3 regions of the Roseateles sp. P2_H4 genome follow, and region 3 is predicted to be linked to each of the others. Evidence: predicted binding sites of a transcription regulator. Region 3 holds the regulator's gene; each other region holds the start of a gene.
What was found. The regulator FliA, encoded in region 3, starts transcription of late flagellar genes. The targets are predictions, from matches to a motif close to CTAAAGTTTNNNNNNNNNNNGCCGNTA.

Region 1 (4,679 bases), on a different contig from region 3:
CTGCAGCAGGTGGTGACGAACCTGGTCTCCAACGCGGTTAAGTTCACTCCCCGTGGCAGCGAGGTGCACGTGGCGCTGCGTTGCACGGCCGAGGTCGCGGAGATCGTGGTCGAAGATACCGGCATCGGCATTTCGTCCGAGTTCCTGCCGTTCGTCTTCGAGCGGTTCCGCCAGGCGGACGGTTCAATGGCGCGCCGTCATGGCGGGCTGGGCCTTGGCTTGTCGATCGCGCGAAACCTGGTTGAACTGCATGGCGGCCAAGTAGGCGTGCACAGCGACGGGCCGGACCGCGGTGCACGCTTTTCAGTGCGGTTGCCGCTGATCAATGCGCGAAGTCTCGCCAGCGCCTCACCCGACCCTGGCGCGGTTGATCGAACCTCGCTCGCCGGCGCGCGAATTCTGGTTGTGGATGACGACGACACGGTGCGCGAGATGGTCGCCCGTGCGTTGGAACTGCAGGGGGCGCAGGTGGTGACGGCGGCCACTGGCGCCGAGGCGCTTGCCGTGCTGCCCAGTTCCGGGGTGAACTTGCTCGTTTCCGACCTCGGCATGCCTGAGATGACAGGCTTCGAGCTGCTGGAGCGCGTCAGGGCCTTGCCGGCGGATCAGGGCGGGAATATCCGCGCCATCGCGTTGACGGCGTTTGCTCGCGAGGCCGACCAGCGCAAGTCGATTGACGCAGGCTTTCTCATGCATTTCCGCAAACCTGTGGAGTTTTCTGCGCTGGTGCGGGCGATACAGGAAATGGGACTCGCGTAAGAGCCCTTGCTGGCGCCTGGAGGTCGCCAGTCGAGACGCAAGATTTCACGGCGCATCGAAGCCGCCATGCACCGGGCGCCCGCCCTGCTCAGGGCATGGAACTCAAGGCCTCGCTGCGAGACAGATAGGCGCTGAAGATCCTGTAGAGGCTGCCGTCAGCCCGCATGGCGGCGATGGCGTCCTCGATCCTGCGGGCGTCTTCCTCGCGAACCCTGGACCTGGACAGCGCAAATCCCGCAGCGTAGTTGTCCGCCGGAAAGCCATCGATGACCGTGACCCTGCCCTGCAGCTTGCTGTCCGCAAGGATTCGCCCCCACACGACGGGTTCGGACAGGAAGGCCGCATCGCGACCCAGGCCCACGAGCCGGGCCGCCATGTTGGCGTCGGCGTATTCGTCCACTCGCCCCTGCTGGCGCAGCCTGGCGATCCAGGGGTCCCACTGCGGGCCATGCTTGAAGCCCTTGACCACCGCCAGCCGCAATTGACTGTCTTCCGCGAATGCGTCCAATGTCAGGACCGGGCTGGGCAGGCCCTTTCGAACCAGCAGCCGGTTGCGCCCGCTCATGTAGATCACGAAGCGCGCGAAGCTGTTGCGCTCCTCGGTCTCGATGGCAGACACCGTCATGTCGAGGCTGCCATGGGCCAGGTCGGTCCAGGTGCGGACTCGGGAATCGACAAAGGTTTCGAACTTGCAGCCCGTGCGGCGGGCGACTTCGTTGACGATGTCGACATCGATGCCCACCGTACCGCCCCCTGCGCGTCGAAACGCCAGCGAACCGTACTCGTACAGGGCCACGCGGTAGGGCCCGCACACGGCCGGCTGCGCCAGTGCCTGCGCGCCCGCTGCGGCCAGGCATCCCGCCACCACCCACTTGCTGACCTTGCCCATGCGCCTTCGGTGCCCATCAAACCCCGACCGAGTATCTGCGGCTTCTGCGCGCGCTGCGGTCCAGGCGCGAAAAGGCTCAAGTCTGGGCCGGACCTGCCGATAGCAGGCGAATGGAACTCACCAACGTCAGCAATGTGAGCATCGCGTCAAGCCCCGCCCAGGGCGACACCGCCACCACCGTCGGCCTGCTGGTGCTCAGGAAGGCGCTCGACGTGCAGGCGGCCGGCGCCATGGCCCTGCTCAGCGCGCTGCCGCAGCAGCCGGCACTGGCGACCGAAGGTTCCTTGGGCCGCAACCTGAACACCTTCGCCTGACGGCGCCGCGCAGCGACTCCTCAAAGTCCGGCGCGCCGCAGCCACGCCTCTGACTCGACGGGCTGAATCCCGCCCGCCGACCGCAGCTCGCGCAGCACGCGGTAGCGGCTTTCGATACCCACCAGCATCAGCACCCTTTGGCCAGGGTGGGCGCGCACGGCGTCGCGCAGGCGCTCCGCATGGTGCCGATCCCACTGCGCCTGCACGTTCGCGGCGCCCTCGCCCACCAGCCCCTCCTCGATCTCGCGCAGCGCGGCCACCAGCCGGTCCGTCTTCTCGCTGTTCACGTCGGCGGCGGAGCGCCATCCACTGGCCATGGCCCGGTAGGTGGCCTGCTTCAGATCGTCGAGTGCCTTGGCGCCGGCCGGGTTCTGTTCGCCGAAGGCCTTGTATGCGCGGCCCGCCACACCAGTGAGCTGGCTGAACAGGGCTTCGTCCGGTTCCGAGCCCAAGCCCTTGGCGCCCGTGGCATCGAGGTAGGGGAAGACGACATCCGTGTACTCGACCTTGCCTGGCCAGACCTTGCGGCCGCGCAGTTCGCTGGGTGTCACATCCAGCACCAGCACATCCGGCTTCACAGCCACGATGACCTGCCGCAGCACGGCAAGATCGTAGGCGGCGATGGCCTTGTGCCGCGAATACAGCGTGGACAGCACGAGCAGCTCGCCTTGGGCATCCGCCAGCGCCCGCGTGGCCGCCAGAGGCGCCGCCGCCAACATGCCGAGCGCGCCCCGTCTCGACCAGTCATGCTTCACGGTGTTCATGCAGCGCCCTCGCGGTTGAAAGGCGTGCAATCTAGGCGGCACCAGCGTTCCGGTCAGGCGGATGCGACGAAACCGGCCCTGGTGCGATGAGGCGGGTTTGATGGCGCCCGGGCTGGACAAGCGCGGCCCCATGAATTACTGTATACAAACACAGTATTCACAAGGACCGCCATGCCGACACCCCGACTGCTCCTCATCTCCCAGCCCACCGTCGAAGTGGAACGGCATATGTCGGCCGCCGTCGAGAGGCATGGCCTGGACCTGCGCCTCGGCGACGCGATGTTTCCGGCCTCGAATTGGCATCAGACCTGGTCGGACCGCTACCCGGACACGCCCTCCATGCGCAGCACGCTGAAACGCGTTGGCGCGCAGATTGCGGCCGAGGCTTTCACGATGGTCCTGAACCGCATCGGCGGCCGCGAGCACTGGGCCTTCTTCGGCCAAGGCCGGCCACCCGGTTTCGATGATGTGCTGGAGTCGGTACTGGCCGCCTTGCTGCGCGAGGGATGCGGCGAGGGCCCGGGGCACACGCCTCACCTGACCATCAGCTACCGGGCACCGGAGTCCCTGGAGCCCATCTACATCGATCCCATCCCCTGGCAAATCCGCGAAGTGCTGCTCGTCGTCGGCGGCAGCAACGCCGAGTACGGCTACGAGATCATCGACCGTTGGACCTTGCAATCGGTGCCGGCAGACCTGCAGGGCTGCCTTTTCTGAGGTTCGCCGCCTTCGTCCACGCGGCCTTGTCCGACTTTTGCGAGGCCCAAGCGCCGACGTGGCCGACGGGCCCGGATTCCTAAGCTGAGCGGCGTGGCACCTGCCCTGTTGAGGGCATGACGCTGCCACCCATCAAGCCAAAGGAGATCCTCATGACGAAGCAAATCCGCACCTCCCGCCTTTTGTGTGCCCTCGCGCTGATCGGCCTGGCCGGCACGGCTTCGGCCAATCTGACCAAGCCCGTCTATTCGCAGGCCAAGGATGAAGTCAAGGCCATGTTCAAGGCCGAGCGAGACAAGTGCAGTTCGCTGGCAGGCAATGCCAAGGACGTGTGCGCCGAGCGCGCCAAGGCCCACGAGAAGGTGGCCCTCGCCAACCTCGAGTACCAGTACACCGGCACGGTCAAGGATCACAACGACTACCTGGAGTCACGCTACGAGGCGCGCTTCAAGCTGGCCAAGGAAATGTGCGATGACAAGTCCGGCAACGCCAAGGACGTCTGCGTCGCCGAAGCCAAGGCCGAGCACGACAAGGCCAAGGCCGATCTGAAGGCCAACAAGAAGATCGCCTCGGCAGAAGCCGATGCGATGGAGACCAAGCTGAAGGCCGACTACAAGGTCGCCAACGAACGCTGCGACTCCCTGTCCGGTGACACCAAGGACAGCTGCCAGGCCAGCGCCAAGGCCCGCTACTTCCAGTGATGGAAAAGGCCCCGCCCGCGCAAGCGCGGCGGGGCTGATGGCAAAACCGCCGGCTCCAGGGCCGGCGGTTTTTTTGTCGGGGCGGCGTGTGCTCAGCGCACGGCACTGGCCGCAGCGTCGGCCGGCAGGCGCGGCACACCTTCGGCCACGGCCACGACGCGGCCGGCCTGCGGCAGCGTCAGCCGGTTGTCCACGCCGCGCACGCCCTGCGGCGCACCCGCCAGCACGGTGGCGCGATCCCTGGCGGCCGCATCCGGCGCCGGGCCGTCCAGGCGCACGACACCATCCGTCGTTGTCACCTCGATGCGCGGGGCGCTCAGCGCCGGGTCGGCGGCCAACGCCGTCTTGACCTTGAGACTGATGCCCGTGTCGTCGATTGCAGTGCCCACGCCATCCACGGCATTGCGCGAGGCCTCGACGGCGGCATGCTGCGAATCCGTCACTGTCTGGCCCATGCGATGGCCGAAGTCGCGCACGTTCGCGATCGCATCGTCGAGCTGGGTGCCAGGGCTGCGCGAGTCCTGCAGCGTGGCCA
Region 2 (4,679 bases), on a different contig from region 3:
TCCCCACGCGCGGCGCATCCCCGCTTTGGGCGATCTGCTGCGTAGCAAATGCTCGCCATGGCCCAAGCCATGGCTGTGCGTTGCGCCTTGCAGCTCATCCCAAACCGGGGCGCACCGCATCGCGAGGACTCATCCAACGCTTCCTTAATGGCCGTGGTTTTGACCGTTGTTCGCGGGTTTGGCCCGCGGGGGGCACCAACACAATTCACTCCATCGCGTCGCTGACTTCTGCGGCGCGGACACCGGAATCAACCGGGCTGTTGCAGGAGTGCTTAAATGCCCCAGACGATCAATACCAACATCGCATCGATGAACGCGCAGCGGAACTTGAACAGTTCCCAAGGTCTGCTGAGCGTCTCGATGCAACGCCTGTCCTCTGGCCTGCGTGTCAATTCGGCCAAGGACGATGCCGCCGGGCTGGCGATCGCCGAACGCATGAACACGCAAGTCCGTGGCATGTCGGTCGCGATGCGCAATGCCAATGACGGCATCTCGCTGGCGCAGACGGCGGAAGGCTCGCTCGGCAAGGTCGGCGACATGCTGCAACGCATGCGTGAGCTGGCCGTGCAGGCTGCCAACGGCACCAACAACGTGCAGGACCGGGCAGCGCTGAACAACGAGTTCACGCAGCTGCAGACCGAAGTCGGACGCCTGATGCGCAACACCAACTTCAACGGTTCGCCTATCCTGACCGGCTTTCCGGGCGGTGCGACGTCCACGTTCACCTTCCAGGTGGGCGCCAACGCCACCGTGGATGACCAGATCGTCATCACGCAGAGCGACATCCTGGGCACGACGCCCGGCACGACCGGCACGCCCAACGGCAACGACGGCGCGCTGGAATCGGCCGTCAACAGCACCAAGATCAACATCCTGGGTGCCGCCGGCAGCGGCACCGGTGGCCCGCCGCCGACCGCCGCGGTCGACTTCGCCGCCGCCGGCGCCCCCCCGGCCCTGACCGGTGCGAACGGCGACGAAGGCGACCCGCTGGTGGCCGTCCAGTTCCTGGACTTCGCGCTCGCCCAGGTCAACCTGGCCCGCTCCACCTTCGGTGCCACGCAGAACCGCTTTGACGCCGTGATCTCCAACCTGCAGGTTGCCGTCGAGAACCAGACCTCGGCCCGCTCGCGCATCATGGATGCCGACTACGCCCAGGAAACGTCCAATATGTCGCGGGCACAGATCCTGCAGCAGGCTGGCAACGCCATGGTCGCCCAGGCCAACCAACTGCCGCAGCAGGTGCTGCAACTGCTCAAGGGCTGAGGCCGACGCCGCTCAGCAACGCCGGGATCCGCGTGTCGGAAGTCCCGGCGTTTCTCATTTCAGCGCCAACGCTGCAAAAAATCCCTAAAGTTCGCCCCCGGCATGCCGAAGGCCCTAGCGAAGGGGTCGAACTCAGGAAAGGCATATGGCCACCATCTCGTCACTAGGTATCGGCAGCGGTCTCGACGTTGAAAGCTTGGTCACCAAGCTGATGTCGCTCGAGCAGCAGCCGATCAATGACATCAAGCAGGCCTCGGCCAAGCTCCAGACCAAGATCTCCGCCTACGGCATGTTGCAGTCGGCCGTCTCTTCCATGCAGACGGCCGCCCAGAAGCTTTCCGACGCCAGCCTGTGGAATGCCTCCACGGTCAGCGTGTCCGACCCGACGGTGGCCAGCGTCACGGCCACCAGCGCCGGCAGCCAGAACCATGTGCTCAAGGTCAGCCAGCTGGCCTCCGCCCAATCGGTCGCCAGCCGCATCTTCACCGGCGGCAGCAGCACCATCGGCGACGGCACCCTGACCATCGCCCTGGGCCGCTGGGCCGGCGAACCGCCGGTCTTCACGGCCGGCGCCGGCACCCCGGTGCCCGTCACCATCAGCGCGGCCGACACGCTGGCCAGCATCCGCGACAAGATCAACGCCGCCAATGCCGGCGTCAGCGCCAGCCTCGTCAACGACGCGGCCGGCACACGCCTGGTCATCCGCTCCCTCAGCACCGGTGAAAACCAGGCCTTCCAGATCACCAGCCCCGACGCCGCCCTCGCCGATCTGACCTACGACCCCGGCAGCGGCGCCGGCATGACCCAAGCCCAGGRCGCTTCCAACGCCCAGTTCAACTGGGACGGGCTGGACCTGAGCTCGGAGAGCAACACGCTGTCCGGCCTGTCCGACGGCATGAGCGTGACGCTGCTCAAGACGACGGCCAGCACCGTCAATGTCGGCACCACGAACGACACGGCCAGCGTGCGCAAGGCGATCACGGACTTCGCCAATGCCTACAACGCGCTGATGAACCTGATGCGCGACCAGACCAAGTACGACGCCGGCACCAAGGCTGCCGGCGTGCTGCAGGGCGACACCAAGGCCGTCTCGGTGCAGCAGATGCTGCGCGGTATCACCGGCGGCACGACGACACTGGCGGGCGCCTTCGGCCGCTTGTCAGACATCGGCCTGGAACCGGGCCAGAACGGCGCGCTGACGGTCAACGCGACCAAGCTCGACAAGGCCATGTCCAACCTGACCGACCTCAAGAAGCTGTTCGCCGCCCCCGACTCCGTCAACACCCGCAACCAGGGTTTCGCGCTGCAGTGGAACAGTTTCGCCACCAAGATCCTGGGCACGGACGGCGCGATCACCACCGGCCAGACCAGCCTGCAAAAACGCATCGCCAGCAACACCAGCACCATCGACCGCATGGAAGACTCGCTGACGCTGACGGAAAAGCGCCTGCGCGCCCAGTACAGCGCGCTGGACACCAAGATGAGCCAGCTCAGCGCGCTGTCGGCCTATGTGTCCAAACAGTTCGGCAGTTCGTCCTCCAGCTGAGGCGCCGAGCAGGATTCACGAACAAGGCGCCTAAGGGCGCCTTTTTCACGCCGCCAGCAGGGGTAAGCCGCCTCAAGTTCCCCGGCCGGGCGCCGAAATTTGAAGGTATCCAGCCCAGAGAGCCCTCATGTACGGATCCTCCTCCCCGTTTGCTTCCCGAGCTCACCGCGCCGGCTCTGCCTACGGCAAGGTCGGCGTCGAGACCGACGTCCTCAGCGCCAGCCCGCACCGCCTCGTGGCCCTGCTGTTCGACGGCGTCATGGAAGGCATGAACCTGGCCCTGGCGGCCATCCAGGCCGGCAACACGCCGGTCAAGAACAACTCGCTGTGCCGCTGCGTACGCATCCTGGACGAGGGCCTCAAGGCCGCCCTCAACCTCGAATCCAACCCGCTGGCCCACGACCTGCGCGACCTCTACGCCTATCTGTGCATGCGGCTGACCCACGCCAACCTGCACAGCGACGTCGCCGCGATCGAGGAGTGCAAGCGCCTGCTGGCGCCCGTGCGCGACGCCTGGCAGGCCATCGCCGACAACCCGGCAGTGCGCCCGCCCAAGGCCGCCTGACTCACCCGCCCCGCCCTGCTCACGCTATCCGGTACGCCCCCATGAATTCCGACCTGCTCAACTATTACGAGGCCATCGAACAAGCCAGCGCCGACATGCTGTCGGCCGCCCGCACCGGCAACTGGGACGAGGTCGTCAAGCTCGAAGGCGCCTGCGTGCTGCTGATCTCGCAGCTCAAGTCCGCCGCCAGCCAATCCCAATTGGCCCCGAGCGATTCGCAGCTGAAGACTCGCATCATGCAGCGCATCCTGCTCAATGACGCCGAGATCCGCCACCTGGCCGAGCCGTGGCTGGAGGATCTGGACCAGGTGATGAAGGGCAAGAGCAGGCTTGTCCATTGACCCCTCGTCCAGCCCGCCTCGCTGAACGCGGGCGGGTCTGATCGGTCTTGCAGACCGCCCTGCGGCAGTGCCGCAGCTCTTCGGCAGGCACGGCGAGTCCACTGGACTCACCATGTCCGGCCTCAGCCCCCGAGGGGATGGCGATGCTTGCCGGATCGACCGGCAAGCACATCGTCAGGCGGGCCGGCTAGGGAGCGGCCCGGCGCTCGGCCCGCAAGACCAAGCCGCGCGGCTACCATCTCAGCATGAGCGCTCCTGAAACCACCTCCGAGGAACTGCGCGTCGCCTCCACTGCCGAGATCGCGGCCTATCTGCAGCAGTTGCAGCGCGAGACCGCCGGCGTGTTGCTGAGCGGCCCGCAGGGCCAGAGCCTGTCCAGCCGCATCGTCGCCCTGGACACCGACGCCGACGTCATCGGCCTGGAGATCGGCACCGACCCCGACGGCATCAGCCAGGCGCTGGTGGCCGACGGCGAGATCACCGCCGTGGCCTACCTCGGCGCCATCAAGCTGCAGTTCGAACTCGAGGCGCCCGTCCTCGTCAGCGGCGAGCAGGGCACCGTGCTGCGCAGCGCGCTGCCGAGCCGGCTCTACCGCTTCCAGCGCCGCCAGTCCTTCCGCGTGCAACCGGCCGGCAGCGCCTATCCGCGCGTCGTGCTGCCGGGCGCAGAGCAGCCGGGCCGCGCGCTGCGCGTGCTGGACCTCAGCATCGGTGGCCTGGCCCTGGCACTGCCGCCGGATTTCTCCCCCCTGCCCCTGGGCCAGACCAGCGACGGCCTCGTGCTCGAGCTCGACCGCATCAGCGCCCTGCGCGTTGCGCTGCTGCCCCACCATGTCAGCGCGATTGCCGGCGACGCCAGCGGCATGCAGCAGCTCGGCTGCTCCTTCGTCGATCTCGACGCCAACGCCGGCCGCTCGCTGCAGGTCTATGTAGACCAGACACAAAAGCGCCGCCGGCTGCTGAA
Region 3 (4,679 bases):
GTGCGCGCCTACCCCGGGCCGCTGTCGATCAAGTCGGTCATTCGCGGCCAGGCGCGCGGCCCTGGGGGAATCACTCGCGCGTCGAGCGGCAAAACACACGCAGGGCTTTCAACCCCGCATTGCCGAAAGCCGGCGGGCTGGCTAGGCTCACTTCTGAGCGCCATCCCGCATGACTCGCCCACCCCTCCTGACAGCCCCCCGCACCCTCGCCTGCCGCCTGAGCACCGCCCTGGCGCTGCTGGCCGTGGCTGCGCCCGTGCAGGCCCAGGCGCCTGCCGTGCAGCTGTGCATGACCGATTTCCCGCCCTATGTCAGCATCGAGCTGCCCGATGGCGGCAGCCTGACGGCACTGGCCCGTCGCGCCTTCGCGGCCGGCGGTCTGGCCGTGCAGACCCTGCATGTGCCCTGGGTACGCGCCTTCGCGCTGGCCAAGAATGGCGACTGCCTGCTGATGACGATGTGGCGCAACGAGGAGCGCGACGCTTTGTTCCGCTACTCGTTGCCGGTGGCGCGCATGCAGCTGGGTTTCTTCGTGCGCGGCGACCGCAAGGCACCCTTGCCACCGGATGCCACCGTGGCCTACCAGCGCGGCTCCTACCTGCCACCCGAGCTGACCTCTGGCCGCTACAAGCTGCACGAGCTCGTCGACCCGCGTCCAGGGCTGGAGATGCTCAGCCTGGGTCGCGTCGATGCCGTGTTTTCGGAGCGCGCCACTTTCGAATACCAGCTCACCCGTCAGACCAAGCCGGTCGACGCCATACGCTGGCATGCCGTGCTGGAGGTCAAGCCGACCTTCATGGCCATCAGCAAGACCCACCCGCAGGCCGACGCCTGGCTGGAGCTGCTGAATCAGGAGATCCGGCAGTCGGTGAAGTGAGCCCCTCGTCCAAGGCGTACCTTGGCCGGCCTTGCAGGCCGCGCAGCCGGCAGAGCGGCTGCTCTTCGGCAGGCACATGCCGCCCACTGGGCGCCATGTGTCCGGTCTCAGCCCCCGAGGGGACGGCGATGCTTGCAGCATTGAGCCGCAAGCACATCGCCCAAGGCGGGCCGGCTAGGTGAACTGGAGTCGGACACAAGCAGTCCCTGCGGACTGCTTGTGCCTACGGAAGGCCATGGGCCTCTGGCCCATGGCAGGCCCGGCGCTCGGCCCGCGGGGCGGGCGACCTTTCAGAAATTGAACGCCAAGCGCAGGCCGCCCCAGTGCTTGCCGTTGACCATGATGGGCGCCGTCGCTTCCTTCAACACCACGAAGCGGCCACCACCCATGTCGCGCCGGTAGGTCTGCAGCAGAAAGGGCCGGGTGTTGCGCGCCGAGGCCAGGCCGGTGCGGTCGTTGAAGATGCGCCGGTAGCGGCTGTTGGCCGTGTTCCAGACCGTGTCGCCCGGGCGCTGCGGCTGGCAGTACTTGCGGTTGTGCGTCGCGATATAGCCGTTGCGGTCGGCCGCGATGCAGAACACCACCTTGTCGCTGAAGGCCAGCATCTTCTCCTGCACGGCGGGGAAGAGGCGGTCGGTCAGCTGGCAGAAGCGTGTCGTGTGCTGCTGCGGCGCGGTGCCCTCGATCGGCCGGTATTTGTCGTCGAACAGGTCGGCCTGGCTGATCTGGCCGCTGCGCAGCGCCTCTTCGAGCAGGCCGGCAATCTCGTCGGCGGCCTGCTGGGCGGTGCGGATGAAGGGCATGTCGTCGACCTCGACGCCGCTCTCGGCGATCTGCTCGACGAGCTCCTCGGACATGCGCAGGAAACGGTCGCTGCCGTCGAAGGCCACCTTCAGGCCATGTGAGGCTTCAGAGACCTCGCGCTCCAGCTCATGGGCGCGCTCGTTGAGCAGGCTCATCTGCTGGCCGCTCTCGCCGGCGGACTGCGAGATGCGCTGCACATCCTGCTCGACCTCATGGAAGGCTGCATGGATCTGGCTGGGTTTGGCGGCGTTCTCGGTCAGCTCGGCGCTGAACCTGTCGATGCGTTCCTGCAGGCTGGAGATGGCGCTGACGATGGCCTTGGACGAGCCTTCGACCTGGCCGGCCAGCGCCTTGACGGCTTCGGCCACGACGGCGAAACCGCGGCCGGCATCGCCCGCATGCTTGGCCTCGACGGCGGCATTGAAGGCCACCAGGCGGGTCTGCAGGGAAATCTTGGTGATCTCGGCGGCCGCATCGGACACCTGGGCCAGCGTGCTCGCCATGCCGACGACCTCGCCACCGACGACACCCAAGGCGCCGCGCGCGCGCTGCACGGCCGCCGCGCTCTGCGCCGTGGCGGTGGCGATGGCTGCCTGCGCCTGGCCGATCTGGTTGAGCTGCTGGGCCAGGGCCTGCATGGCCTGGCTCTGGGCCTGCACGATGCGCTGGGTGTCTTCGAGGGCTCCCCGCACTTCCGCGGCGTCCTTGCCGACGGTGGAAATCGAGCGGGCCAACCGCTTGACAACGTTCAACGCTGCGCTGTCATCTCGACGGACGGGCTCGTCGCGAGTGATGGCGACGGAAGAGCTCCCGCTCTTGGGCCACTTGAACATGCGTTTTGTCCCCGCTTATTGGCCGGGGCTCGGCAAGAAGTGGCCCCGTGGATTACCAGTCACGCAGCTTAACGCGCAACCTTGCAATCGACTGACTGTGCAACTGACACACGCGGGACTCCGTGACCTTGAGCACGGCCGCGATCTCCTTGAGATTCATGTCGTGCTCGTAGTACATGCTCATCACGAACTGCTCGCGCTCGGGCAGGTTCTTGATGGCGGCCACCAGCGCCTCGCGCATGCGATGGTCCTGCAGCATCGCCACCGGGTTGGCGTTCTCGTCGGCGACGTGGCGGTCGAGGTAATCCTGGTCGCCGTCGTCGCCCGACATGTCTTCCAGGTAGACCAGCTGGGTGCCGCGCACCTTGCCGAGCAGCTCCTGGTATTCGGCCAGCGGCAGGCCCATCTCGGCGGCGATCTCGTCCTCGCGCGGCGCGCGGCCGAGGCGCTGCTCGACCTTGTGCACGGCGGATTCGATCTCGCGCTGCTGGCGGCGCGTGCCGCGGCTCATCCAGTCGCCGCCGCGCAGCTCGTCGAGCATGGCGCCGCGGATGCGCTGGGTGGCAAAGGTCTCGAACTGCACGCCCTGCTCGGCATCGAAGCGCGACAGCGCGTCGGTCAGGCCGATCAGGCCGACCTGGATCAGGTCATCCACCTCCACATTGGCCGGCAGCTTGGCGATCATCTGGTGCGCCAGGCGTCGGACCAGCGGGCTGTACTGCTTGATCAGCGAGCTGTTGTCGAGGCGGCCTTTGGGCGTGTACATGGTCAGCTCCGCACGGCCGCCCGAAGGGGCTGAAGCGCCCCCGCGGGGGGCAGTGAACGCAGTGAGCGTGGGGGCATCATGTTTGGACTCCGGCGAGTTCAATGTGCAGCGATGAAGGGGGAAGACGCCTTGCGCGCCGGGCGCAGCGGGGTCGCATCGGAGGCGGCGTCGACGGCCGCTCCCGGAGGGGCCGCGAGCAGCAGCTCACGGGCGAGATGACGCAGTTCGGGCGTCAGCGGTGCGTTCTGGGACGCTCGCGGGTCCAGGCAGGCCCAGTCACGCAGCACCGCGCCGAGGAAGCCGTCGGCGCAGGAGTGAAGCTGTTGCGCGATGCGGGTGGCCACGCGCAGTTGTGGGTGGCAGGCCATCAGCAGACTGTAGACCATCAGCCCGGCCCGTTGTGTGAGCCATTTCATGCCCGCATAGGCTTCCGTCACGCTCGCCGGCTCGGTGTCGGCCAGCAGCAGCGGGCGCACCTCGCGCAGGGCCACCACGCGGGCCAGTTCAGCGGCCGGCGCGTGCAGCAGGATGACATCGGCGTCCGGTGCCGCGTCGGCCACGGCCTCCAGGAAGGAAGCGGCCGAGCCATGGGCGTTGATATGGCGCAGCGGCAGGCCGCGGGCCGCCAGGTAGGACACCTTGGGCGACAGGCGCTCGATGCAGTTGGACAGGTCCACGCTAGCCAGCTCGGAGGGCTTGGGCGAGTGTTCGCCTGCGTCGACGACCAGCGTGGTGAGATTCAGCTCGGCGAAGGCCGAGCACAGGCCCTCCAGCAGCGCGCCGGCGCCCATGACGCGCGGGTTGCTGACGACTGGCACGAAGCGGGTCTTGGAGGCGGCGAAAAGCCGCCGCAGGCCGTGGGCTTGATCGACCATCATCAGTGCACAGCCCTCATGCCTTCGGTCAGCGGCGCGCCGGCAAAGATGAGGTTGACGTCGGTGTTGTCCATGCGCCAGGCGCCCGAGGCAGCGCCCTTCAGCGCGCGCTGCACCAGGCCCACGCTGGGCAGGCGATGCCAGTCTTCGGGCACGCGCTGGCCGTTGGCGACGCCCAGCACCTTGAGCTTGTGGCGGATCAGCGTGTCCAGGGCCGGGGCCAGCTTGACGGCTTCGTCGATCTTGCTGAGCACGACGCCTTCGCAGGCGGCGGCCTTCCAGGCGGTGACGACGTCCTCGATGGTCTCGCCCTGCTGGGCGGCATTGATGACGAGCAGCTTCTTGATGCTGGGGTGGGCCTGCATTTCCAGCAGCTCCTGGGTGCGGCTGTCGCGCTGGGCCATGCCGGCGGTGTCGATGAGGACGAGCTTCTTGCTGGACAGCAGATCCAGCAGGTCGTCCAGCGAGGCGCGGTCATGCGCCGTGTGCACGGGCACGCCGAGGATGCGGCCATAGGCGCGCAG

Region 1: AC1DW3_RS02260 (YjfB family protein) is a predicted target of FliA. The motif match lies at 1,724-1,750, and genes of this name have one in related genera.
Region 2: fliD (flagellar filament capping protein FliD) is a predicted target of FliA. The motif match lies at 1,348-1,374, and genes of this name have one in related genera.

What each region holds. Positions count from the first base shown of each region.
Region 1 covers NZ_JBFUFR010000002.1:132,717-137,395, forward strand. The annotation lists gene AC1DW3_RS02250 (ATP-binding response regulator) at 1-759, shown strand, start outside; gene AC1DW3_RS02255 (substrate-binding periplasmic protein) at 848-1,648, opposite strand; gene AC1DW3_RS02260 (YjfB family protein) at 1,759-1,962, shown strand; gene AC1DW3_RS02265 (hypothetical protein) at 1,983-2,726, opposite strand; gene AC1DW3_RS02270 (hypothetical protein) at 2,898-3,443, shown strand; gene AC1DW3_RS02275 (hypothetical protein) at 3,596-4,144, shown strand; gene AC1DW3_RS02280 (BON domain-containing protein) at 4,237-4,679, opposite strand, start outside.
Region 2 covers NZ_JBFUFR010000064.1:14,609-19,287, forward strand. The annotation lists gene AC1DW3_RS29075 (flagellin N-terminal helical domain-containing protein) at 277-1,263, shown strand; gene fliD (flagellar filament capping protein FliD) at 1,409-2,809, shown strand; gene fliS (flagellar export chaperone FliS) at 2,937-3,374, shown strand; gene AC1DW3_RS29090 (flagellar protein FliT) at 3,416-3,715, shown strand; gene AC1DW3_RS29095 (flagellar brake protein) at 3,961-4,679, shown strand, end outside.
Region 3 covers NZ_JBFUFR010000074.1:11,491-16,169, forward strand. The annotation lists gene AC1DW3_RS29935 (substrate-binding periplasmic protein) at 170-877, shown strand; gene AC1DW3_RS29940 (methyl-accepting chemotaxis protein) at 1,168-2,433, opposite strand; gene AC1DW3_RS29945 (RNA polymerase sigma factor FliA) at 2,567-3,280, opposite strand; gene AC1DW3_RS29950 (MinD/ParA family ATP-binding protein) at 3,379-4,158, opposite strand; partial or broken gene flhF (flagellar biosynthesis protein FlhF) at 4,158-4,679, opposite strand, start outside.